Regions from separate parts of the Paenibacillus sp. MAH-35 genome, predicted to be linked through region 2. Evidence: predicted binding sites of a transcription regulator. Region 2 holds the regulator's gene; the other holds the start of a gene.
What was found. Region 2 encodes CtsR, which represses protease genes until heat stress. Its sites were predicted from a motif close to ATGGTCAATAAAGGTCAAACA; they were not measured.
Positions count from the first base shown of each region.

Region 1: a site for CtsR is predicted at 6,651-6,671, ahead of clpP (ATP-dependent Clp endopeptidase proteolytic subunit ClpP). Genes of this name have one in related genera too.

Region 1 covers NZ_JBYUPU010000015.1:105,701-117,507, forward strand. The annotation lists gene eno (phosphopyruvate hydratase) at 1-108, opposite strand, end outside; gene gpmI (2,3-bisphosphoglycerate-independent phosphoglycerate mutase) at 247-1,785, opposite strand; gene tpiA (triose-phosphate isomerase) at 1,787-2,539, opposite strand; gene AC3Y2E_RS17770 (phosphoglycerate kinase) at 2,652-3,833, opposite strand; gene gap (type I glyceraldehyde-3-phosphate dehydrogenase) at 3,978-4,982, opposite strand; gene AC3Y2E_RS17780 (sugar-binding transcriptional regulator) at 5,058-6,080, opposite strand; tRNA gene AC3Y2E_RS17785 (tRNA-Arg) at 6,349-6,423, shown strand; gene clpP (ATP-dependent Clp endopeptidase proteolytic subunit ClpP) at 6,747-7,328, shown strand; gene AC3Y2E_RS17795 (stalk domain-containing protein) at 7,877-9,646, opposite strand; gene AC3Y2E_RS17800 (HPr family phosphocarrier protein) at 9,838-10,107, opposite strand; gene whiA (DNA-binding protein WhiA) at 10,222-11,151, opposite strand; gene AC3Y2E_RS17810 (gluconeogenesis factor YvcK family protein) at 11,158-11,807, opposite strand, start outside.
Region 2 covers NZ_JBYUPU010000043.1:1,742-13,548, reverse strand. The annotation lists gene AC3Y2E_RS28785 (PIN/TRAM domain-containing protein) at 1-909, opposite strand, end outside; gene AC3Y2E_RS28780 (DUF1573 domain-containing protein) at 1,177-1,572, shown strand; gene pssA (CDP-diacylglycerol--serine O-phosphatidyltransferase) at 1,684-2,442, opposite strand; gene disA (DNA integrity scanning diadenylate cyclase DisA) at 2,542-3,618, opposite strand; gene radA (DNA repair protein RadA) at 3,644-5,011, opposite strand; gene clpC (ATP-dependent protease ATP-binding subunit ClpC) at 5,235-7,658, opposite strand; gene mcsB (protein-arginine kinase McsB) at 7,757-8,779, opposite strand; gene mcsA (protein-arginine kinase activator protein McsA) at 8,842-9,363, opposite strand; gene AC3Y2E_RS28745 (CtsR family transcriptional regulator) at 9,408-9,869, opposite strand; gene AC3Y2E_RS28740 (mannosyltransferase family protein) at 10,311-11,567, shown strand; gene AC3Y2E_RS28735 (hypothetical protein) at 11,597-11,807, opposite strand, start outside.

The DNA of each region.
Region 1 (11,807 bases), on a different contig from region 2:
GATCGCATGTCCTTTTGCACCGGATTCGAGGTATACTTCCACCTCAACGGTCGGATTGCCGCGGGAATCGAGCACTTCGCGTGCGTAAACGTCGGAAATAATAGTCATGGTTCGTAGACACTCCTTCACTTAGATAAAGTATGTAGCCTGCCGGTGAAACAGAAGCAGACCGTATAAACGCGAGGCCGGGACTTCCAAGAGAAGTCCGGTCCCGCGAATGTTTACCTGAAACCGCTCTTGCCCGAATTACTTGCTCAGCATCGATCGTCCGGTCATCTGCTCCGGCTTCGCCACCTGCAGCAGCTCAAGTATCGTCGGGGCGATATCCGCCAGGATGCCGTCGCTTCTTAGTGTAACAGATTTGTCGGTCACAATGAAAGGCACCGGATTCGTCGTATGTGCGGTGAACGGACGGCCGTTCTCGTCAAATACCATATCCGCGTTGCCATGGTCCGCTGTAATGATCGCGACTCCGCCTTTGGCAAGCACCGCCTCGACCACTTGGCCGAGACAATCGTCCGTCGCTTCGACCGCCTTGATCGTAGGCTCCAGCATGCCGGAATGGCCGACCATATCCGGGTTGGCAAAGTTCAGGATGATCGCATCATGGTTCTCGGCTTCGATCTCTTTCACAGCCGCAGCCGCCACTTCATAAGCGCTCATCTCCGGCTGCAGATCGTACGTCGCTACCTTCGGCGAATTGATCAAGATCCGGGTCTCGCCCGGAAGCTCGACGTCACGGCCGCCGCTGAAGAAAAACGTCACGTGCGGGTATTTCTCCGTCTCGGCGATCCGGAGCTGCTTCAAGCCGTTTTGCACGAGCACCTCGCCCAGCGTGTTATCGAGGTCTTTCGGTTTGTACGCAACAAAGCCGCCTACGGTTTCACTGAATAACGTTAAACAAACGAAATACAAGTCCTGAGGGGCCCGGTCGCCCCGGTCGAAGCCGCGGAAGTCGCTGTTCGTGAACACTTGGGACAACTGGATGGCACGGTCCGGGCGGAAATTGAAGAACACGACCGCATCGCCCGATTCGACCAGTCCGGCCGGCTTGCCTGCCGCATCCGTAATGACCGTCGGCATGACGAACTCGTCATAAACCGACTTCTCGTACGATTCGGCGACCGCCTGCAAAGGATCGGTATACTGAGGTCCTTCTCCGTACACCATCGCGCGGTAAGACTTCTCGGTCCGCTCCCAGCGCTTGTCGCGGTCCATCGCGTAATAACGGCCTTGTACTGTGGCGATCTGGCCGATACCGACTTTGGCGATGTGAGCTTGTACCCGCTCGATGTAGCCTTTGGCGCTGTCCGGAGCCACGTCGCGACCGTCGAGAAACGCGTGGATATAGACGTTGTCCAAGCCTTCTTTCTTCGCGAGGTCAATCAGCGCAAGCAGGTGCTCGATATGGCTGTGCACCCCGCCGTCAGACAGCAGTCCGTACAGATGAAGCTTCTTTCCTTGCTCCTTCGCATGACGAACCGCACCGATAATCGTCTCGTTCTCGAAAAACTCGCCTTCACGGATCGACTTGGAGATCCGGGTCAAATCCTGATACACGATACGGCCTGCGCCGATATTCAGATGACCGACCTCGGAGTTGCCCATCTGCCCTTCAGGAAGCCCTACGGCTTCGCCGCAGGCGGTCAGCGTCGTATTCGGATAGGTCGCCATGTAACGGTCGTAATTCGGCTTCTTAGCCTGCGCTACGGCGTTGCCTGCGGTTTGCTCCCGCAAGCCGAAGCCGTCCAGAATGATCAGCGCAACCGGTTTCGGTCTGGCCATCTTAGCGCGCCCCCTCGACGAGCTGGACATAAGAAGCCGGCTCCAGGCTGGCGCCGCCTACGAGTGCGCCGTCGATATCTTCTTTTTGCATAAATTCGCGGATATTGTTCGGTTTGACGCTGCCGCCGTATTGAATCCGCACTTTGCCCGCGACTTCGCCGCCGAACACCGCCGAGATTCTTTCACGGATGTAGCCGATCACGTCAGCCGCGTCTTCAGCCGTCGACGTTTTGCCCGTTCCGATCGCCCAGATCGGCTCATAGGCTACAACGACTTGCGACGCCTGCTCCGCGCTGAGGCCCTGCAGAGCCGCTTCCGTCTGTACGCGGCAGACGTCTTTCGTCTTGCCTGCTTCACGCTCTTCGAGGCTCTCCCCGACGCATACGATCGGCAGAAGTCCGTGTTTGAACGCCGCATGGACTTTTTTATTGACGTTCTCATCCGTCTCGGCGAAATAAGCCCGGCGCTCGGAGTGGCCGATGATGACGTAGTCGACGCCCAGATCTTTCAGCATGGCGCCGCTGATCTCGCCTGTGAACGCGCCGCTGTCTTCCCAGTGAAGGTTTTGCGCTCCGACTTTGAGCGACGTTCCTTTCACCGCTTCCACCAAAGCCGGCAAGCTCGTATAAGGCGCGCAAATGACGCTTTCCACGCCGTCCACTTCCGCTTTGCCTTTCACTTCCTGAATGAACGCAGTCGCTTCGCCGACCGTTTTGAACATTTTCCAGTTGCCTGCAATAATCGAAGTTCTCATCGGATTTTCGAACGCTCCTCTCGAATGTAAAGTGGGGACGTCCCCTTGGTAAAACTACATGCTATGTCCATCGTGATGCGCGAATGTGTATATGAAAAGCGTAACGCCGTTCTTACTTGTCGTTCAGTGCAACGACGCCCGGAAGCGCCTTGCCTTCCATAAATTCAAGCGATGCGCCGCCGCCGGTGGAGATGTGGTCCATCTTGTCCGCCAGGTGGAACTTCTCGGCTGCCGCAGCGGAATCGCCGCCGCCGATAACGGTGTAGCCTTGCGTAACCGCACAAGCTTCCGCGACCGCTTTGGTTCCGTTCAGGTACGGATTCAGTTCGAATACGCCCATCGGTCCGTTCCAGACGACCAGCTTCGATTTGGCGATGACGTCCGCGTACAGCTCGCGGGTTTTCGGTCCGATGTCGAAGCCTTCCCAGTCCGCCGGAATTTCGTTGATCGGTACGACGCGGGTGTTGGCGTTATTGCTGAAATCGTCTCCGATCACGATATCGACCGGCAGCATCAGATTGCAGCCTTTTTCCTTCGCTTTTTTCAGGAAGCCCAGAGCCAGGTCGAGCTTCTCGTTGTCGACGAGCGATTTGCCGATTTCGTAGCCTTGAGCTTTCAGGAACGTGTACGACAAGCCTCCGCCGATGAGCAAGTTATCGGCAATACCGAGCAGATGTTCGATCACGCCGATTTTGTCTTTGACTTTGGAGCCCCCGACGATCGCCGTGAACGGACGGTCCGGGTTGTTCAGCGCTTTGCCCAGAACTTCCAGCTCTTTCTCCATCAGCAGTCCCGATACGGCCGGCAAATGATGCGCGATCCCTTCGGTGGACGCATGAGCGCGGTGAGCGGCGCCGAAAGCGTCGTTTACGTACAGCTCGGCCAGCTCGGCAAACGCTTTTGCCAGCTCCGGGTCGTTTTTCTCTTCGCCTTCGTAGAAACGTACGTTCTCGAGCAGCAGTACATCGCCATCATTCAGGCTGGCGATTTGCGCCTTGACCGTTTCGCCGATCGCTTCGTCGGCTTTGACCACCGGCTTGCCGAGAAGTTCCGACAGACGTGCCGCTACCGGAGTCAGTCTCATCTCCTCGACGACCTGTCCCTTTGGACGTCCCAGATGGCTCGCGAGGATGACCTTCGCGCCTTGTTCCGTCAGGAAGCGAATCGTCGGCAGCGTCTCGCGGATCCGGGTATCGTCGGTAATTTGGCCGTTTTCCAGCGGTACGTTGAAGTCGACGCGGACGAATACTTTCTTGCCGGCCGTCTGAACGTCCCGAACGCTTTTCTTATTCATGGGAACTCCCCCTCTTGTAAAGTGTCTACCGTCAAACAAGGAGGCACACACAGGGAAAGAGGAGAATCGCTTCTCCCCTTCCCTTGCCTTCTTACGCGGGCGGAACGTACGAGAGCGTCCCGCCTGTAGCGCGGTTATTCGATATTACAGTCCTTTGCTGGCGATGAAGTGAGCCAGGTCTACGACGCGGTTGGAGTAGCCCCACTCGTTGTCGTACCAGGATACGACTTTCACGAGGTTGTCGCCTACGACCATCGTCGACAGCGCGTCGATCGTCGAGGAAGCCGGATCGCCGTTGAAGTCGCTCGATACAAGCGGCTCTTCGGTATAAACCATGATCCCTTTAAGCGGTCCGTTAGCCGCTTCTTTCAGAGCTGCATTTACGTCGTCAACCGTCACGTTAACTTTCAGCTCGGCTACGAGATCCGTTACGGATACGTTCGGAGTCGGTACGCGGAATGCCATACCGTTCAGCTTGCCTTTCAGCTCAGGCAATACGAGGGATACGGCTTTCGCTGCGCCCGTCGAAGAAGGAATGATGTTCTCGGCTGCTGCACGCGCACGACGCAGGTCTTTATGCGGCAGGTCAAGCACTTGCTGGTCGTTCGTGTACGAGTGAACGGTCGTCATCATGCCTTTAACGATGCCGAACTTGTCGTTCAATACTTTGGCGAAAGGCGCCAGGCAGTTCGTCGTACAAGAAGCGTTGGAGATGATCGTATGCTTGGTAGGATCGTATTGGTCGTCGTTAACGCCCATAACGATCGTGATGTCTTCGTTGCTGGCAGGTGCGGAGATAATAACTTTCTTCGCGCCGCCTTTCAGGTGAAGCTCGGCTTTTTCTTTCGCCGTGAAGATACCGGTCGATTCAACGACGATTTCTACGCCTACGGAAGCCCAAGGCAGGTTCCCGGGATCGCGCTCGGCGAATACTTTGATTTCTTTACCGTTTACGAACAACGCGCCTTCGCCTGCTTCTACTGTAGCGTTCAGGCGGCCATGCGTCGTGTCGTATTTGAGCAGGTGCGCCAGCGTGCTGACGTCCGTCAGGTCGTTAATCGCTACGATTTCTACATTCTCGTTGTTCAGCGCTGCCCGAAATACGTTCCGTCCGATACGTCCAAATCCGTTAATCCCTACTTTAACCATTGAAAAGTCCTCCTCGAGAGAAATGGAATCTTGTATGTCAAGACAAGCCTGTAGGACTTGTCAAGATAACCTGGCCTATACGTACTTCAGCAGCTCGGTGGCCGCCGCTTCGTCCGTTACGAGCACATCCTCGTGCCCGAACTTCATAACCGCCGCGATCGCTTCACCCTTGCTCTTGCCCCCGGCTACCGCGATGACGACTTCCGTCTCCTGAATGTCCTCCAGCCGCAGGCCGACCGTCTGCATCTTGTGCACGACATGGCCTTCGCGATCGAAGTAATAACCGAACGCTTCCGCCAGCGCGCCTTCCGCCGTCAGCTCTTGAATCGTCTGGAAGTCTACCTTCCTCCGCCGCGCCATCACCATCGCGTCGCCGATTCCGTGAACGACGATACGCGCACTGCGAATAACCTCGACGATTTCCAGTATGTTCGGATCCTGCATGAGAGATACATAGGCTTCCTCGCCTAAATGATCGGGCACGTGCAGCAGCCGGTATTGTCCGCCTGCTTTCTTCGCCATTGTCGAAGCGATCGAGTTCGCCTGCAGCTCGACGCTTTCGCCCAAACCGCCTCTTGCGGGCACGAACATGCTGCCTTTCATCTGAACCGACGGGGTCAAAAAGTTCGCCACTTCCGCAAGCGTAGATCCGCCTGCTACGGCCACGACATCGTTTTTCGATGCGTATCTCCGCAGCGCGGCCGCTCCGGCCCGGCCCACTTCCTTCTTCGTCAGTTCGGATACATCCGAATCTCCGGGTACGATCACAACCTGGCGCAGCGAAAACCGCGTCCGCAGCGTCTCCTCCAGATCGGACAACCCGAGCAGCTCCTTAACGATCGGCTCCATATCCTCCAGCAGCTGTCTGCCCGAGTCGCTGAGCTTCATCCCGGACGATTCCGTCTCGAGCAATCCTTGCTCGCGCAGAAAATCGACCTCGCCCCGCAGCACCCGTTCGCTTAGCTCCAGATGGGTGGCCAAAGCGCGACGGCCCACAACTCCCGTCGTCGAAATATGATGCAAGATGGTGTAGCGTTTCTTCAAGACGTCCGTCAAATCCGGCAACAGCCTCTTTTGAATATCCAAAATCTGCCTCATGGATCGCGGACACACTCCCGAATCGGATTGCAGCTAGCGGGATTTTGTTTTCGGGACATTTTTCGTCCCGCACTTTCATTTTCCGTCCCGCAACTTCCACTTTATTATATGCATCTTTTTCTGAAAATGCAAGGCGACATTTGTTCGCATCTTTTGTCGAAACAGTAGGGGTTAAAATTCCCTCAAAAGAAACAGCTTGCTTTTTTTTTATCGATGTCCTATAATAACCTTTGCGTCCGAAAAACAGTTATGACGCAAACAACAATATGCGCTCGTGGTCCAATGGATATGACGTAGGCCTCCGGAGCCTGAGATCAAGGTTCGATTCCTTGCGAGCGCGCCATATATGACACCGACAGACGTCCTTTGGACGTTTTTTTGCATTATAGGGCTAATTTCACAATTCGGCCTGCCCGCTTCAGTCCAAGGTTTCACTCTCGTCTCCAGCCCTATTTATGGATCGTGCTATTCCTTCCGTCGATCCTTGGAGTATCCGGTGCGCTTGGCCTTATAAACTGCCAAACCGGTGGCTATACTGGAAAAGCAGCCGGAATAAACATCGTTTTAATTGATTTGACCTTTCTTGACCTTTGGGCCGTTTTCCGTTATGATAGAGGTAGTTTCCACCCCGAGTGGACGATCCGTTCAATTAAGGAGGCTTTAGCTATGAGTTTTATCCCTATGGTAGTCGAACAGGACGCACGCGGTGAACGCGGGTACGATATTTATTCCCGTCTGCTCAAGGACCGGATCATCTTCCTCGGCACGCCCGTAAACGACGCAATCGCCAATGCGATTATCGCCCAGATGCTGTTTCTGACGGCGCAAGACCCGGATAAAGACATAAGCCTGTACATCAACAGCCCCGGCGGTTCGATTACGGCCGGTATGGCGATATTCGATACGATGCAATTTATTAAACCGGACGTATCCACGATCTGCGTCGGCATGGCCGCTTCGATGGGCGCGTTCCTGCTCGCTGCAGGCGCCAAGGGCAAGCGCTACGCGCTGCCGAACAGCGAAGTGATGATTCACCAGCCGCTCGGCGGGGCCGAAGGCCAGGCCAGCGATATCGAGATCCGCGCGAAGCGCATCATCAAGCTGCGCGAGAAGCTGAACGGCATCTTGTCCGAACGTACGGGCCAACCGCTCGAGCGGATCGACAAGGATACCGACCGCGACTATTTCATGAGCGCGGAAGAAGCCGCCCAGTACGGCATCATCGATAAAGTCGTCTCCAAGATTTAACCATTCCATACTTCACTAACCCAGAAAAGAGCTCGCTGAACCGGACCGGTTTGGCGAACTCTTTTTTTATAGACTGGAATGAGCTGGAAGCGCCCATAAGAGCGGTTCGCACCCTTTATTTTGTCCGAAACCCGCTCCGACGAAGACTTAAGAGCGATTTGTAGCTGCTAATATCCGCGAAAAGAGTGCAGCCCCCACTAGTTGGTTGAAATAAGGGGTACGAACGAGACTGTCGATTCATTGTGTAGAAGTGTTAGCAGACCGTTCCAAGTGAAAAGTTACCTTCTTCTGCTCAAACAGGTTGTCCGGAATCCCTTGATTGAATAAGGATTGTAAGGTAGGGGATTCCAGACAAAACTCGCCAGAAGCTAATCTTTTCCCTTTCCACTTGGTTGTCCACATTGAATCGACAGCCTCACGAACCACCTTTATTCGTCGCTGTTTCCCTCATATGCCGAAAATAGAGGGCTCTAAAGACTCTTATATTGTTCAGTGCCTGCCTACCAAAAAAAAGCCGGGAGCCGTTTAAGCTCCAGGCTATTGTTCGATTAATCGAGCGGATAAAAGATCAGGTTCATCGGGAATGCCGAACCGGCCGGCGGCGTAAATTCGATATCGAGCGATGGCTCTTCGCCTGTCGTTCTGGCGAGAATTTGCACGCTTTCGAACGCCGTAATGACACCGGACGGCGGCGCCAGTACGAATTCGCCGTTGATTTTGAGCGGGCCCTTGAACGGGCCTCCCCGCGCCTGCAGCAAAATCGCCATCTTCCGCGGCTTGTCCGAATGGATTTTGTAGACGACTCCGTAGTTACCGTCATCGGTCACCTCCGCATTCAGCGTCGGGTCGATTCCCTTCTGCCACTCGTCGTAGTCGTTGTCGCCAAAGATCAGCCGGGTCGGCTTCGTAAAGGCGCTTGCATCGATATCCCAACGTTTTTCGGTTACCGGGAACGTCCCCCGGATGTGCCCATCGCCCGGCAACTGCTTGTACAGCAGCGGATACGTGGAGGTCGGAGACTCGATGCTGGAATCGATCGCCATGAAGGAAAATTCGATCAGACCGTCGGTTTCCACATCGTATATGACGTTAACGCCTTGCCCCGGCAGGAATTCCGGCATTTGCACGTACACGCGGGATTGTCCCGGCGGCACTTCCAGCTCCCGGCTTGTCGGATCGGCGAGCAGAAACTCGACCGATGCCTCATGGCCGATCAGATTCGCATAAATCGACGGATACACTTCTCCTTTGTTGGTCGTCTTGATTTTGACCGGCTTCGTGCCCGGATTCGTGGCCATAATGACGAACTGCACGGTCTCGTCCGAGCCGTTAATGTGATCCGCATACAATCGCGCTTTGCCCTGTACCTTGTCCGCATACAGAATGCCCTTGTCCTCGAACGTCTCCGGGCTGTCGCTGACGAGCAGCTTGCGCGAGCGGTCTTCGGTCACCTTCTTCTCGAAGGCCGGCAAATCGTTGAAGTACGCGTACACTTCCGTCCAGTTCGTCGGTACGAGCGTCTGAAGCGGGTAGACGTGAAGTTTGTAGTCCATCGGAGACTTGTACATCACTTCCGAGCTGATCTGAATGTAGCGGGAGTACGTCTCGCTGACGAGCCCTTTCCCGTCCTTGACCTTCAGCGTGATCAGATGTTTGCCTGACGAGAAGAAAGCTTCCTCCTTGCCCGCCCACTCGTACACGAGCCCTTCGGCGTCCGGATCGTAGCTCAGGTCGATATACTGGATCGGCTCACCGATTTTGTACACGGGCTTCCCGAATGTAAACCTGGCGACCGGACGGGAGTTCCCGTCTTTGTCGACGATCGACGGCGGCCGTTTGACATACGTGATCTCCAGCCGTTTCTGCTCGGCATTAAACGTGTACTTGGCTCCAAAAAAGTCCATCAGCCAGCTTTCCTTCACCATCAGCTTGTCGTTGAACATCCGGGCGACGGAGTCGAACGGCAAGTAAACCCCATTAATAAATACCGACTTGTTCACCGAGTCCAGCTCGATGACCGCCCGGGACGTCTTCACTTCCACCCGGTGCGACTTGTCGTTCCATTTCACTTCAAACCCCATCTTCTCGCCCAAAAACTTAATCGGCACAAACCGCATATTGCCGTCTTTCAAGACCCCCGGCGTGTCCAGATCCACCTTGGCCGAATCGACGTAAGCGACCGGCTCATCCAAGTGCAGCCAGATGTTCATCGTGGTCGTAGATACTCCCCCCGCTCCGGATACCGGAACGACAGCCGCCGCCATAAGCACGCACAGCAAAGCAAGCCCCATCCACTTGCGCAAACCTCTCCTGTTCAACTTCTCTCTCCACTCTTTCTATGTATAATATAGGTTGTCTGTACATTTAGACGCGATGCAGGGAGAAAGGTTGCACGTAATTTTCAAGGTTTATTTGCCGCCGAAACGCCAAAAAAGCCTCCTCGATAAAAGGAAGCTTTCGGATACTCCGTATGAAGCGGCGGGCCGGTTTACGGCCCGGGGAGAACGTCTTATTGGTTCTCCAGCTCTTCTTTGCCGACCAGGGCGACTAAAGCGGTTACAGCCTGTTCTGCGTCCGAACCTTCCGCGCTGATGTGTACTTCCGTGCCGGAGCTGATGGCCAGGCTCATAATGCCCATAATGCTTTTGGCATTTACTTTCTTATCGTCCTTCTCGACGAAAATTTCCGACGAAAACTTGTTCGCTTCTTGGACAAACAATGCCGCCGGTCTTGCGTGCAATCCCGTTCTCAGTCGTACGACTGCTGGACGTCTGGTCATGTAACCGATACCCCCTACATCTTATGATCAACGTTCCGTTGAAATTCGTTATTGACATATTATATCATTTATTACCGAACAGTTAAAGGAAAGTTCCCCATGATTTCAAACTGTTCAGGAATTTCTCATTTTTTCGGCGAGTTCGTCCAGCTTGCGGAGTCTGTGATTCACTCCGGACTTGCTGACACTGCCCTTCAGCAGCTCCCCGACTTCCTTCAGATTCATATCCGGGTGAAGCAGACGAACCTCCGCCACTTCCCTCAGTTTCTCCGGCAAATTCTCAAGACCCAGCTCTTTCTTCAAATACCGGATATTCTCGATTTGTCTGACGGCTGCCCCAATCGTCTTGTTCAAGTTGGCCGTCTCGCAGTTGACGATCCGGTTGACCGAGTTGCGCATATCCTTCATGATGCGGACGTCTTCGAATCGCAGCAGCGCCTGATGCGCGCCGATCAGATTCAAAAACTGGATGATTTTCTCGCCTTCCTTCATATAAAACACGTACCCTTTTTTCCGTTCGATGCAGCGCGCGTTCAAGTGAAACTTGTTGGCCAGCTGACACAAGGCGTGGCAGTGCTCCTCGTACATCGAGGCTATCTCGAGGTGATACGAGGAACCCTCGGGATTGTTGACCGAACCTCCGGCCATGAAGGCCCCCCGCAAATACGCTCGCTTGCAGCAGTTGCCGCGCACGATCCGCCGGTCGATCCCCGGGGTAAACTGAAACCCTTCGGATACGATGCGGAGGCTGCCAAGCACTTCCTGAACCTGATTCGGCACTCGGACGATATATACGTTGTTTTTTTTGAGTCTCATCTTTTTGCGGACGAGCAACTCGGTATGAAGGTTGAAATTTTTCTTGATCAGCATATAAATACGCCGGGCGATGGCCGCATTTTCAGTGGAGATGTCAAGCACGATGCGCTGGTTCGTCAGCTGGACGGTCCCGTTCATCCGGATGAGTGCTGCCATTTCCGCTTTCTCACAGCACTCCTCGGCCTCAACCATGGTCAGCTCTTTTTTCGTTTGCGCCGCAAAAGACATCCCTTGTCACCTCTTTCGCACCATCCAGCTTTCCACCAGTTGAAAAATATGGTGGCTCAGCCTCGCCGCGTCATGGCGCAAGTAAGTCCGGAACAGAACAAGCCGGTCGGCGATCACCTTGTAACCCCGTCGGGTCACTTCCTCCATATCGAGGTGTACCGCTTTCGCGCCTTTCTCCGCATACTTGCTCTGAACTTGCGGCGGAATTTCTCCATTATTCACGATGACATAGTCGAACAGATGGTGTCCCACATGATCGTATACGGCCTGCAAATGGTCGCTGACCGTAAAATCGTCGGTTTCACCGGGCTGTGTCATCACGTTGCAGACAAAGATTTTGACCGCCTCGGAACGCATAATCTCTTCCGCCAGCTTAGGGACGAGCAGATTCGGCAAAATGCTCGTATACAAGCTTCCCGGGCCGACCAGAATCGCGTCCGCCTCACGGATCGCCTCCACCGCTTCTTCGAGCGGAGAAACGTCCGCCGGTTCGATGAATACCCGATTAATTTTTCCTCCGGCGTTCGGAATATTCGACTCGCCTTCAATAATCGCCCCGTCCTTCATCTCGGCCTTCAGGATGATCTGGTGATCGCTTGCCGGCAGCACGCGGCCCCGGACAGCAAGCACCCGGCTGAGCTCCTTGACTCCGGTTA
Region 2 (11,807 bases):
AATCACCTGCACCATAATTTCTTCCCCGGGCAGCACGACCGGCTTGACCGCATTGGCCAGATCGTTAATATTAAGCACCGACACGCCCTGCAGCTCGCATACTTTGTTCAGGTTGAAGTCATTGGTGATCACTTTGCCCTGAAGAGCTTTGGCCAGCCGCACCAGCTTGCTGTCCACCTCGGATATTTCCTCGAAGTCGCCTTCGTAGATAAGTACCTTCACGTCCAGCTCTTTCTGGATTTTGTTCAAAATATCCAGGCCGCGCCGCCCGCGGTTGCGCTTGAGCAAGTCCGACGAATCGGCGATGTGCTGAAGCTCCTCCAATACGAATTCCGGGATAACCAGCGTTCCTTCAATAAATCCGGTTTTGCAAATGTCGGCGATACGGCCGTCAATAATGACGCTCGTGTCCAATATTTTGTGCTCGTCCTTTTGCGGGCCGCCCTTTTTCTTCTTGTCTCCGAACAAACACGACACGAAATGAACCAAATCTTCGCGCTTTTTGTACCCGATGCGAAATCCGTATACGCCAAGCACTCCGGTAAGCGCCCAAGCGGCCACTGTGCCGACCCATCCTGCTCCGGTCAATACCGGAACGAGCAGCACGGAGATGACCAATCCGAGAATAAGTCCGGTTATCCCTGACAGCAGTTCAAGCGACGGCGCTTTGGCCAAGCGGTCTTCCCAGCTCTGCATGCGCGACGCTCCGGACCCCAGCAACCAGCCGGACAGCCCGAGAATCAGAAGAGCGCCGATGGCTGCCGACCAGTACGGCTGGCCCCGTAATTGTTCAATTCCGAACAAAGGACTTCCAATACCTAACAAAAATTGCCCGATCGCTTCATTCCACCGATATCCAAGTAACCCTCCGATCACGGTCAATAGTAGTTGAAGCCGTTGTTTCGTCATACCTGGTTTCACCTCCAAATTCCAATTCATGTTTCCCATTACCAATTATGATCCAATTTGGGCGGCGCTATACGGAATGATTGGTATATTTGTCCAAACGGATCTGCTTTATGGCCTCCCGTATAGAGAAAAGGCTAGGCAGTTGGGGGGCTCTTCCTAATTCCGCGCATCCTGCCGTCCCGGTAACTTTCGGATACAAATTGAACTTTGCTTATGTTTCTTTTATAATGAACCTTAGTGATATTATGGAAACTCGGGGTGAATGGAATGAGCGGCTTAACATTAAAGCAGTTTCAAGAGCAAGTATCCGAATTGCTACTCCGTCACCGAAGTGTACTGGACGTTCTGTCCAAATCGCAGCAGTCGAGCGCATCCGTTAATCGCAGTGTCATCAAGTCCGTCACCGAATGCGGATGCATCACACTGCAAGCCAACAAACAACCTTATCCCGAGGACCTGTCGCTTGAAGATGCGAAGGCTCTCATCCAGACCCATATTAACGGCGAGCTGTGTGAGAACTGCGCCGATGCCATTACGGTACAGCTTGGCAAGCAACTGTTCTATTTGTCGGCCTTATGCAATTTGCTGGAGCTGGATTTGGACGACATCCTCGACAAGGAATCGAAAAAATGCTCCACGCTCGGGTTGTTTAATTTGTCCTGACAGCAGTTACTTCCCGCCGCTGTGCAACAAAAAAAGCATTTATTTTCTCGGTGATCCGGAAAATAAATGCTTTTTATCTTCGATATGGTCTTCTGTAAGCGAACGGGATAGTTACCCGTGCGTTTCGTTTTTCGTCGGTTCGTCCATGTTCTTCATCCGCTTGCGGCGGCGGAATAACCTTCTAGCGTTTTTTTTTAGACCGTTCAGTCCGTACAAGGCGTAGATAACCAGCGGGATAAAAATAAGCTTCGACAGAAGTCCCGGATAAATCACGGCAAGCGCGACAGCACCTGCGACAATGATCGGCGTCAGCCATATAGCGGTTTTGGGAATGCCTACCTTTTTGAAGTTCGGGTACTTGACGGTGCTCACCATCAGGAACGACAATACCAGTGTGCTCGCAAGCAGTACGGCCGACGGAATCTCGTTGTGGAACAGTGCAAGCGTGCTAAGAATGCTGCCTGCGGCCGGAATGGGCAACCCGATAAAGTAGCCGGGCATGCTGGATACGACATTAAAGCGGGCCAGACGCAGCGCTCCACAGATCGGGAAGATCGCGGTGACGATCCACGCCAAAGCTGAAGTCTCCATCTGTTGAAAAGCAACGACGTACATAATAAAAGCCGGCGCAACGCCGAACGAAATGACATCTGACAACGAATCCAGCTCTTTGCCGAACTCGCTTTGAGCATTTAACGCGCGCGCCACACGTCCGTCCAAACCGTCCAGAAGCATGGCTACGATAACAAAAATAGCGGCCAGTTCCGCATTGCTGTTATCCGCACCCGAATTAAACGCCAAAATAATTGCGATAATCCCCAGAAACAGATTACCTACCGTAAACATGCTGGGAATCGAATTTCTTATCATGAAAGGCTCCACCTCTAAATCATACTATGCCCCAATCGTTCGCAGAGCATGCTGCAAGCCCCTTGGGGATCGCGAACCTATCTTCTGATTGTAGGCAATTTAGATATGTCTGTCAATGAACAATTGCTCTTGGATCCGCTTCAGCCCTTCCTTGATAGCCCGAGCGCGTACTTCTCCGATCCCGTCCACCTCGTCCAGCTCCTCGATGGTAGCCATAACCGTGTGGGGCAGCCGCTCAAACCGTTCCACTAAATTATGGATAATGACAGCCGGCAGCCGAGGCAGCTTATGCAGCATCCGGTACCCTCTGGGAGATACCGTCTCCTCCATCATCGTATTGGTATAGGGGTAACCGAGCAGCCGGATTATATGCTGTTGGTCGAGAAGCTCCTCGGAGCTCATCCTCTTGAGCGAAGCCGATATCTCGCGCACCTTTTCTTCCGTGTATTCGCGGCAGTAATCTTTGATCAGCAGCAGCGCCTCGGCGTCGGTATTACCGACCAGCTCTTCGAGCTGCATGCTGATCAGCCGCCCTTCGGTGCCCAGCTCGTTGATATACCTTTTGATTTCGTTTTTGACGCGAAGCACCATCTCCAACCGCTGGATAACGTTCGCTACCTCATGCAGCGTGACAAGCTCCTCGAACTCGGACGCACCCAAGTTGGTGAACGCCTGATCGAGCACCGTTTTATATTTCTCCAAAGTTTGAATCGCCTGGTTCGCCTTCGTCAGAATGACGCCGATATCTTTCAGCGAATACCGGAGATTCCCCTGATAGACGGTGATCACGTTCCGCCGCTGGGAAATCGAGACAACCAGTTTGCCCGTCTGCTTCGCAACCCTCTCGGCCGTCCGGTGGCGAATCCCGGTCTCGATCGAAGGAATGGACGAATCCGGTATAAGCTGCGTGTTGGCATACAGAATACGTTTGATATCCTCGCTCAGGATAATCGCACCGTCCATTTTGGCCAGCTCGTACAAATAGTTCGGGGAAAAATCGCAGTTGATCGAAAAGCCGCCGTCCACAATCTCCATCACTTCCGGGCTGTACCCGACGACAAGCAAAGCCCCGGTCTTCGCCCGGAGCACGTTCTCAAGTCCCTCGCGGAACGGAGTACCGGGAGCGACCAGCTGCAAAATTTGCGTCATGACGTCCCGCTTCGTGTCTTCCTTCACCTCAGTAACCCCCTATCGCACCCGTTCATTCCAGTGCCGCCTTCAAAGCTTCGGACACCGTATCCACGCCTATAATTTCCAGCCCTTGGGGAGGCGTCCAGCCCTTCATGCTCTTGCGTGGCATAATAACCCGCTTGAACCCGAGCTTTTGCGCCTCTTTCACCCGCTGGTCGATCCGCGAGACGCCCCGAACTTCCCCGGTCAGGCCGATCTCGCCGAACACGACGTCGTACGGCTGGGTGGGACGGTCCCGGAAGCTGGAGGCGATCGCCACCGCAGCAGCCAGATCGACCGCAGGCTCATCCAGCTTGACGCCTCCGGCCAGGTTCAAGTAAACGTCCTGATTTTGCAGAAACATACCTACCCGCTTCTCCAATACAGCGATAATCAGAGAGAGCCGGTTATGATCAATACCCGCGGACATCCGGCGCGGGCTCGGAAAGTTCGTGCTGGAGACGAGCGCCTGCAGCTCGACGAGCACAGGACGCGTCCCTTCCATACTGGCCACGACAGTGGAACCGGATACGCCGAGAGGGCGTTCGGACAAAAACAGTTCGGACGGATTGGTCACTTCACGCAGGCCGGTCTCGACCATCTCGAAAATACCCATCTCGTTCGTCGATCCGAACCGGTTTTTGACCGCCCGCAACAGCCGGTACGAATGGTGGCGCTCCCCTTCGAAATAAAGCACGCTGTCGACCATATGTTCGAGCAGCCGGGGGCCCGCGATCGCCCCTTCCTTAGTCACATGACCGACCAGGACGGTAGCGATTCCTCTTATTTTAGCTATTCGCATAAAGTGCCCGGTGCATTCCCGAACTTGCGCAACGCTGCCCGGAGCTGACGTCACGGTCGGATGGAACACGGTCTGGATCGAGTCGACAACCATAAAATCGGGCTGTACGTTCTCGATCGCTTCTCCGATCATCTCCACATTCGTTTCGCACAACACGAACAAATGTTCCGACAGAGCTCCCAGACGATCCGCCCGGAGCTTGATCTGCCGGGTCGATTCCTCTCCGGATATATACAGCACCTTGAGCCCCATGGCGGCCAGCTGGTTCGAAGTCTGCAGCAGCAGCGTCGACTTCCCGATTCCGGGGTCGCCCCCGACCAGAATGAGCGAACCGGGAACGACACCTCCGCCGAGCACCCGGTTGAGCTCGTTCATTTCCGTCAAAATCCGCTTTTCGTGGCTGCTTTCTATATGTATGATCGAGGTCGCCTTTTCTTTCGTCTGGGTCAGCGAGGACTGGAATCCTTTTGCTTTTCCGGTGATCTCGATTTCTTCCACCATCGTGTTCCAGGAGTTACAGCCGGGACATTTGCCAAGCCATTTCGGGGATTCGGTTCCGCATTCCTGGCAGCAAAATTTCGTTTTCGTTTTCGACATTATTCATCCCCTCACTGCCTCATATTATCCAAAGTGTACCATTACCAGGAACCAATGAAAACCCTGCTTTCATCAATTCCTTTCAGCCGTTGTGGAATACCGCCTTATAGCTCGCCAGACGCAATAAAGAGCCCCTGCTTCCCCAGCCCAGGGAAGCAGGAGCCCCTTACGGGCACTGCCGATAATCGGATTGCTTAGGTTTGGTTCGGGGTCGGACTTGTCGTTAGTGTTTCTGGACGACTAGTTCCCCATCTACTTCGTCGATCGTCAGCGAATCGCCTTTGGCGATGTTGCCTTTCAGCAGCTCTTCGGACAGACGGTCCTCGATATGCTTCTGGATCGCTCTGCGCAGCGGTCTCGCGCCGTAGGTCGGATCGAATCCTTCCTTGGCGAGAAACGCCTTGCCTTTATCCGTGAGCGTAAATTCCACTTCCTGCTCGCGCAGCCGCTTGGCCAGCTCGTCGGACATCAGGCTGACAATCTCGGCGATATGAGATTCTTCGAGCGAATGGAACACGATGATCTCATCGATCCGGTTCAAGAACTCCGGACGGAAGCTTTTCTTCAACTCGCCCATCACTTTGTCCTTCATGTTCGAGTAATCGCGTCCGCTATCTGCTGCCGCCATGAAGCCAAGCGTCGAGTTTTTCTTGATCATTTCGGCCCCGACGTTCGACGTCATGATGATCAGCGTATTGCGGAAGTCAACCGTACGTCCTTTGGAGTCGGTCAAGCGGCCGTCTTCCAGCACTTGCAGCAAGATGTTGAATACTTCCGGATGCGCCTTCTCGATCTCGTCAAGCAGGACGACCGAATACGGCTTGCGGCGCACTTTCTCGGTCAGTTGGCCGCCTTCTTCATAGCCGACATATCCCGGAGGCGCTCCGACGAGGCGGGAAGTCGAGTGCTTCTCCATATATTCGGACATATCGATGCGGATCACCGCATTCTCATCGCCGAACAGCGACTCCGCAAGCGCGCGGGCCAGCTCGGTTTTACCTACTCCGGTCGGACCCAGGAAAATGAAGGAGCCCATCGGACGCTTCGGATCTTTAAGCCCGGCTCTGGCGCGGCGGATCGCCCGGCTGACCGCCTTAACCGCTTCTTCCTGGCCAATCACGCGGTTGTGCAGGATGCTCTCCATCTTGAGCAGCCGCTCGGTTTCCTCTTCCGCCAGCTTGCTGACCGGAATGCCGGTCCAGCTGCCTACCACCTGAGCGATATCTTCAGGCGTCACTTCGGAATCGGTGCGCCCTTGCTTTTCTTTCCATTCGTTTTTGGTCAAATCGAGCTCGTCGCGCATTTTCTGTTCGGTATCGCGGAGCGAGGCCGCTTTCTCAAACTCCTGGCTTTGCACCGCCGCGTCTTTCTCCTTGCGGACGTTCTCCAGCTGAACTTCCAACTGCTTCAAGTTCGGCGGTACGGTGTACGAGCGAAGCCGCACTTTCGAGCTGGCTTCGTCGATCAGGTCGATCGCTTTATCCGGCAGGAACCGGTCGGTAATGTAACGGTCGGACAGCTTCACCGCCTGCTCGATCGCTTCATCCGTAATTTTCACGCGATGATGCGCCTCATAGCGGTCGCGCAGCCCGTGCAAGATCTGAATCGCTTCCTCCGGAGTAGGCTGATCGACCGTGATCGGCTGGAATCTGCGCTCCAAGGCTGCGTCTTTCTCGATATATTTGCGGTATTCGTCCAGCGTGGTCGCCCCGATGCATTGCAGCTCGCCTCTAGCCAGAGCCGGCTTCAAAATATTGGAGGCATCGATCGCTCCCTCGGCGCCGCCTGCTCCGATTAGCGTATGCAGCTCGTCAATGAACAGGATAATGTTGCCGGCCGCACGAATTTCATCCATAATTTTTTTCAACCGGTCTTCGAATTCGCCGCGATATTTCGTGCCGGCTACGACCGACCCCATATCCAGCGTCATCACGCGCTTATCGCGCAGCGTCTCCGGAATTTCGTTATTGATGATTTTTTGGGCGAGCCCTTCGGCAATCGCCGTTTTCCCGACGCCGGGCTCCCCGATCAGTACCGGGTTGTTTTTGGTCCGGCGGCTAAGCACTTGGATCACGCGCTCGATTTCTTTGCTGCGTCCGATGACCGGATCCAGGTTGCCTTCTTTGGCATATGCCGTCAGATCGCGGGCCAGGCCGTCCAGGGTCGGCGTATTAACGTTCACCGCCGTCGAATGGCTGGATGAAACGGCCTCGCTGCTGCCCAGCAGCTGGAGCACTTGCTGGCGCGCCTTATTCAGGCTGACGCCGAGATTGTTCAGCACGCGTGCCGCTACGCCTTCTCCTTCACGGATGAGACCGAGCAGGATATGTTCGGTGCCCACATACGTATGACCCAATTTGCGCGCTTCGTCCATCGACAGCTCGATCACCTTTTTGGCTCGCGGCGTGTAGGCGATGCTGCTTGGCTGCTCCTGTCCTCTGCCGATCAAGGACTCCACTTCATCCTGAATTTTCTCCAGACTCAGACCCAAAGCGACGAGCGCCTTGGCGGCGATGCCTTCTCCTTCACGGATCAGGCCGAGCAAAATATGCTCCGTGCCGATGTTGTTGTGGCCCAGTCTTACCGCTTCTTCTTGAGCGAGAGCGAGCACCTTTTGAGCGCGTTCAGTAAATCTCCCAAACATCATGGAAAGCACCTCCAACGGATTCTATAGGAAACATGTAAGAAACGGATAGGAACATTAAACTTCGCTATTCTTTATTAAACACCGTATACTTGAACGATTCATTCCGAGCCGGTAATTTTATCGCGGATCAATTCCGCCCTGCGAACATCCCGGTCATCGGCCGATAACTTTGCCCCGGCGTATTGCTGCAAAAATCCGGGCTGAGTCATCACCATTAATTCGTTCAGTATATTCGGCGATACATGCGCAAGCAACCCGAGGTCGACACCAAGCCGAACGTCTGACAACCGCTGTGCGGCCTCCTTGGAATCCATAATGGAAGCATAGGACAAGATGCCGTAAGAACGGTTCACCCGGTCGGATATACGCATGCGCGATTCAGCCAGCAGCTTCTGGCGGGCAGCCCGTTCATGCTCGATGATCTGCTTTGCGACTCCGTACAGATTGTCGATAATTTCTTGCTCCGACTGTCCCAGCGTAATCTGGTTGGAGATCTGAAAAAGGTTGCCGATTGCCTCGCTGCCCTCGCCGTACAGTCCCCGTACCGCAAGCCCCACCTGATTGATTGCCTGCAAAATCCGGTTCATCTGCTGAGTGAGCACAAGCGCGGGCAAATGCATCATCACGGATGCGCGAATGCCGGTACCTACGTTCGTCGGACAGCTTGTCAAAAATCCTCGCTGCTCGTCAAAAGCGTAGTCGACCTCCGACTCGAAAATATCGTCGATCTGATTGGCCAGATCCCAAGCCTCGCGAATCTGGAAGCCTGGGCTGAGACATTGAATCCGCAGATGATCTTCTTCATTGATCATAATGCTGACCGATTCGTTATCGTTAATCATCACGGCGCCGTTACGCGATTCGTCCGCCAGCGCGGGACTGATCAGATGTTTTTCCACCAGCACCCGTTTCTGAAGCTCATCGAGCGAATCCAGCTTGTATAGGGCAAATCCGCTTACCGTACTAAGCTCGTCGCTGTCCAGAACGCGTACGATCTTCTCCAGCACCTCCCCGGATTGCTGGTTGGTCGCCAGCATCGGGAAAGGGAGGGAACGCAAGTTGCGGGCGAGCCGGATTCGGGTACTGATGACCACGTCCGATTCCGGGCCTCTTCCCTTCATCCAATCGCTGAGCGCATTCTCGAATATATTCGTCCGATCCACGATGGTATGCCTCCTTGTCCCTACACGTTTGAACCGTTAAGCTTCGTCTCGAGTTCGCGGATCTGATCCCGGATCTTGGCCGCTTGCTCGAATTCTTCGCGGGTAATGCTCATCTGCATCTCTTGCTTCAGCTTGTCGATTTCCCGCTTATATTGAATCAGGCCTCCGGTGCGCTTAGGCACTTTGCCTACATGTACCGTGTTGCCGTGCACTCTTTTGAACAACGGATCCAGCCTGCCGGAAAATTGCTCGTAGCAGGAGCTGCATCCAAAACGTCCGATTTTACTGAACTGGCTGTACGTCAGTCCGCATTGCTCGCAGCGTAGCTGCTGCTGCTGCTTGGCCCCGATCGCCTGAGCGGGATCGAAATCGAGCAGTCCTGACAGCAGATTATGGATGGAGAAGCCGTTCGGCGTTCCCGGAATCAGCTCGCCCTTTTCCCGGGCGCACGATTCGCAGATGTGAAATTCGGTTTTTTCCCCATTCACAATTTTCGTAAAATGCAGCGTTGCCGGTCTCTTATTACATTCTTGGCAGAGCACAGGAGTCCCTCCTTTGGTATCGCCGTATCGAACCGAATGGTTCTTTACTTGCTAAGCAAAGTGATCAGCATGGCCTTAAGCAGCCTTGCCCGAACCTCGTCGCGCAGCGGAAGCTTCAAATTCAGCACGTCCCGGGATACGGCAGCCTTCAGCATGTCCGCCTCCCTGGCCGTAATGAAACAGCCTTCCTTCAGCTGGTATACGATGCCTTCGGCGGAAGCTTGATCGATCTGAATGCCCACTGTGCGAAAAATGTGCGCATGGATCGCTTCCTTGGACGGCAGCTCCACCTTCTGTATGCGGATATATCCTCCGCCGCCCCTCTTGCTCTCGACCACGTACCCCTTCTCAAGCGTAAACCGGGTACTAATCACGTAGTTGATCTGCGAAGGAACGCATTGGAACCGTTCGGCTAGCTCGCTCCGCTGCAGCTCTACGACTCCATCCGGGCTTTGCTGCAAAATGTTCTTCAGATATTGTTCGATGATATCAGAGACATTACGCATCTAAAGAACCTCCAAATGAAAGTTGTGCAGCCGAAGCCATAACTGAAAAGTCTGAAAGTTTCGTCTCATTGACTTTGACTTTCTTTGACTTTAACAACATTATATACGGTTTTCCCACGTTTGCCAAGTATCCGGATTACAAATACTATTAGAAAACCATCCGATGCATACGTCAAATTAACGAAGGCTTAGTTCGCGCCAGTGGATTAGCGGGGCTGCGGTGTCGATCGCTTCTTTCCCGTTTCTGATTATAAGTATATACATAAATACCCCGCTTTACCGTTGAAGAACGCTCCAATTGATGCTTTTTTTCCATGCATTAACCAAATCTTCACTTGGGAAATTCGGCCTCAATCGGGCTCAATGGTATAATATAGACTGACAGCGGGGTTTCGAACAGAGCGAACAGGAGTAATGAAGCAGGAAAGGAGCCGAATCATCATGGAAACCGGATTGACCCGAAAGGCGATTATATCGATCTTCTTACTTGTTATTATAAGCCGGGCTGCTTTAGCCTTCACCGGATACATAGGCATCAACTTATTCGCCTCCTACACCGAGCCGGCTGTATACGAGAACCAGGCCCCGGGCGTTATTCCCGAAACGGCAATGAAACTTCCGCATCTGTTGAAGGAGACGGAAGGATTTAAGTTGTCGCATATCGCCACGTTTGACAGTTACCTCTATTTGAAAATTGCAACCCAAGGTTACGACAAGTATGCCATAGACGAGCCGCATCCGCCCGCCAACTGGGTTTTTTTCCCGTTATTTCCTCTGCTTCTTTATGCATCGGGTGCGATCGTCGGGTTATTTGCTCAAGTCGATTCGGCTATATTGGGCATGCTGCTTTCGAATCTGCTGTTTTGCCTGAGTCTCATTTACGTGTACGCCCTTAGCCTCAAACACGGCCTGAACGAACGACAGGCGCGAACGGTCTTGATTTTGATGCTGCTGTATCCAACATCCGTATTTTATTCGCTGCCTTATACGGAAAGCTTATTTCTCCTTCTGTCTGCGGCTTCTATTTATTATGCTACGGACAAGCGGTATGCTCTTGCCTTTTTGGCGGCAAGTTTATCTACCGTCACTCGGGTTCCCGGCTTTATCAACTTATTTTTCGTAGTTGGGACCGTCATCCTGCATGAAGGATTTCCGTTGACGAAACGGTACATCAAGCCGGTGCTGTACGGCCTGCTCTCTTTAGTGCCAATGGGCTTGTACTTGTTGTACATGAAATACTTGACCGGCGATTTCCTGGCCCCGTTCCACGAACAAAGCTTGAGCTGGTACCGGTACACCGCCGCCCCGTTTACCAATTACGTGAATTACTTTGATAAGCCTTACTTTATGGCGCCAGGCGGCTGGGACAACGGTCTCATCGCTTTCGTGGTATCTACCGCCGTGTTTATCGTGTATTTGACGTACCTGGGCGTCAATGGGAAGAACATGATCCGGCAACCTCATCGTCTGCTGTTATGGGTATACGGCGCTTTGCTGATCGTTATTCCGTTTTCGAGCCAGCCTTGGTATTTGGCCAGCGTCGTCCGGTACATGATGGTATGTATTCCATTTTATCTGTATCTGGTCAAACTGACTGCGAATCGGGAAAATGTGCTGTTCGCCTATCAAATCTTCTTCGCCTGTCTCAATGTTATTACGACGATCGGATTTTTCAACGGTTATTCGTTTATGGCCTAGACTCGAGCTGTCCAGACCATCCGGAGCGTCTATTCGAACGGCTCCCCGTCCCCAACTGCTTCCGTGCGCACCAAGATCATCGTCTGTGATTGCAGATCGGGTTTGAACGTATATCGCAAATAACCGTCGTGCCCGCCTCCCCCTCCGCCGTACGTGATCAGGTAGTTATTCTCCACGATCGGTTTGGTGGAGGGGAGCACGTAAAACGTATTCGAAGTATTGCCGTCCTTCAGCTCGAAC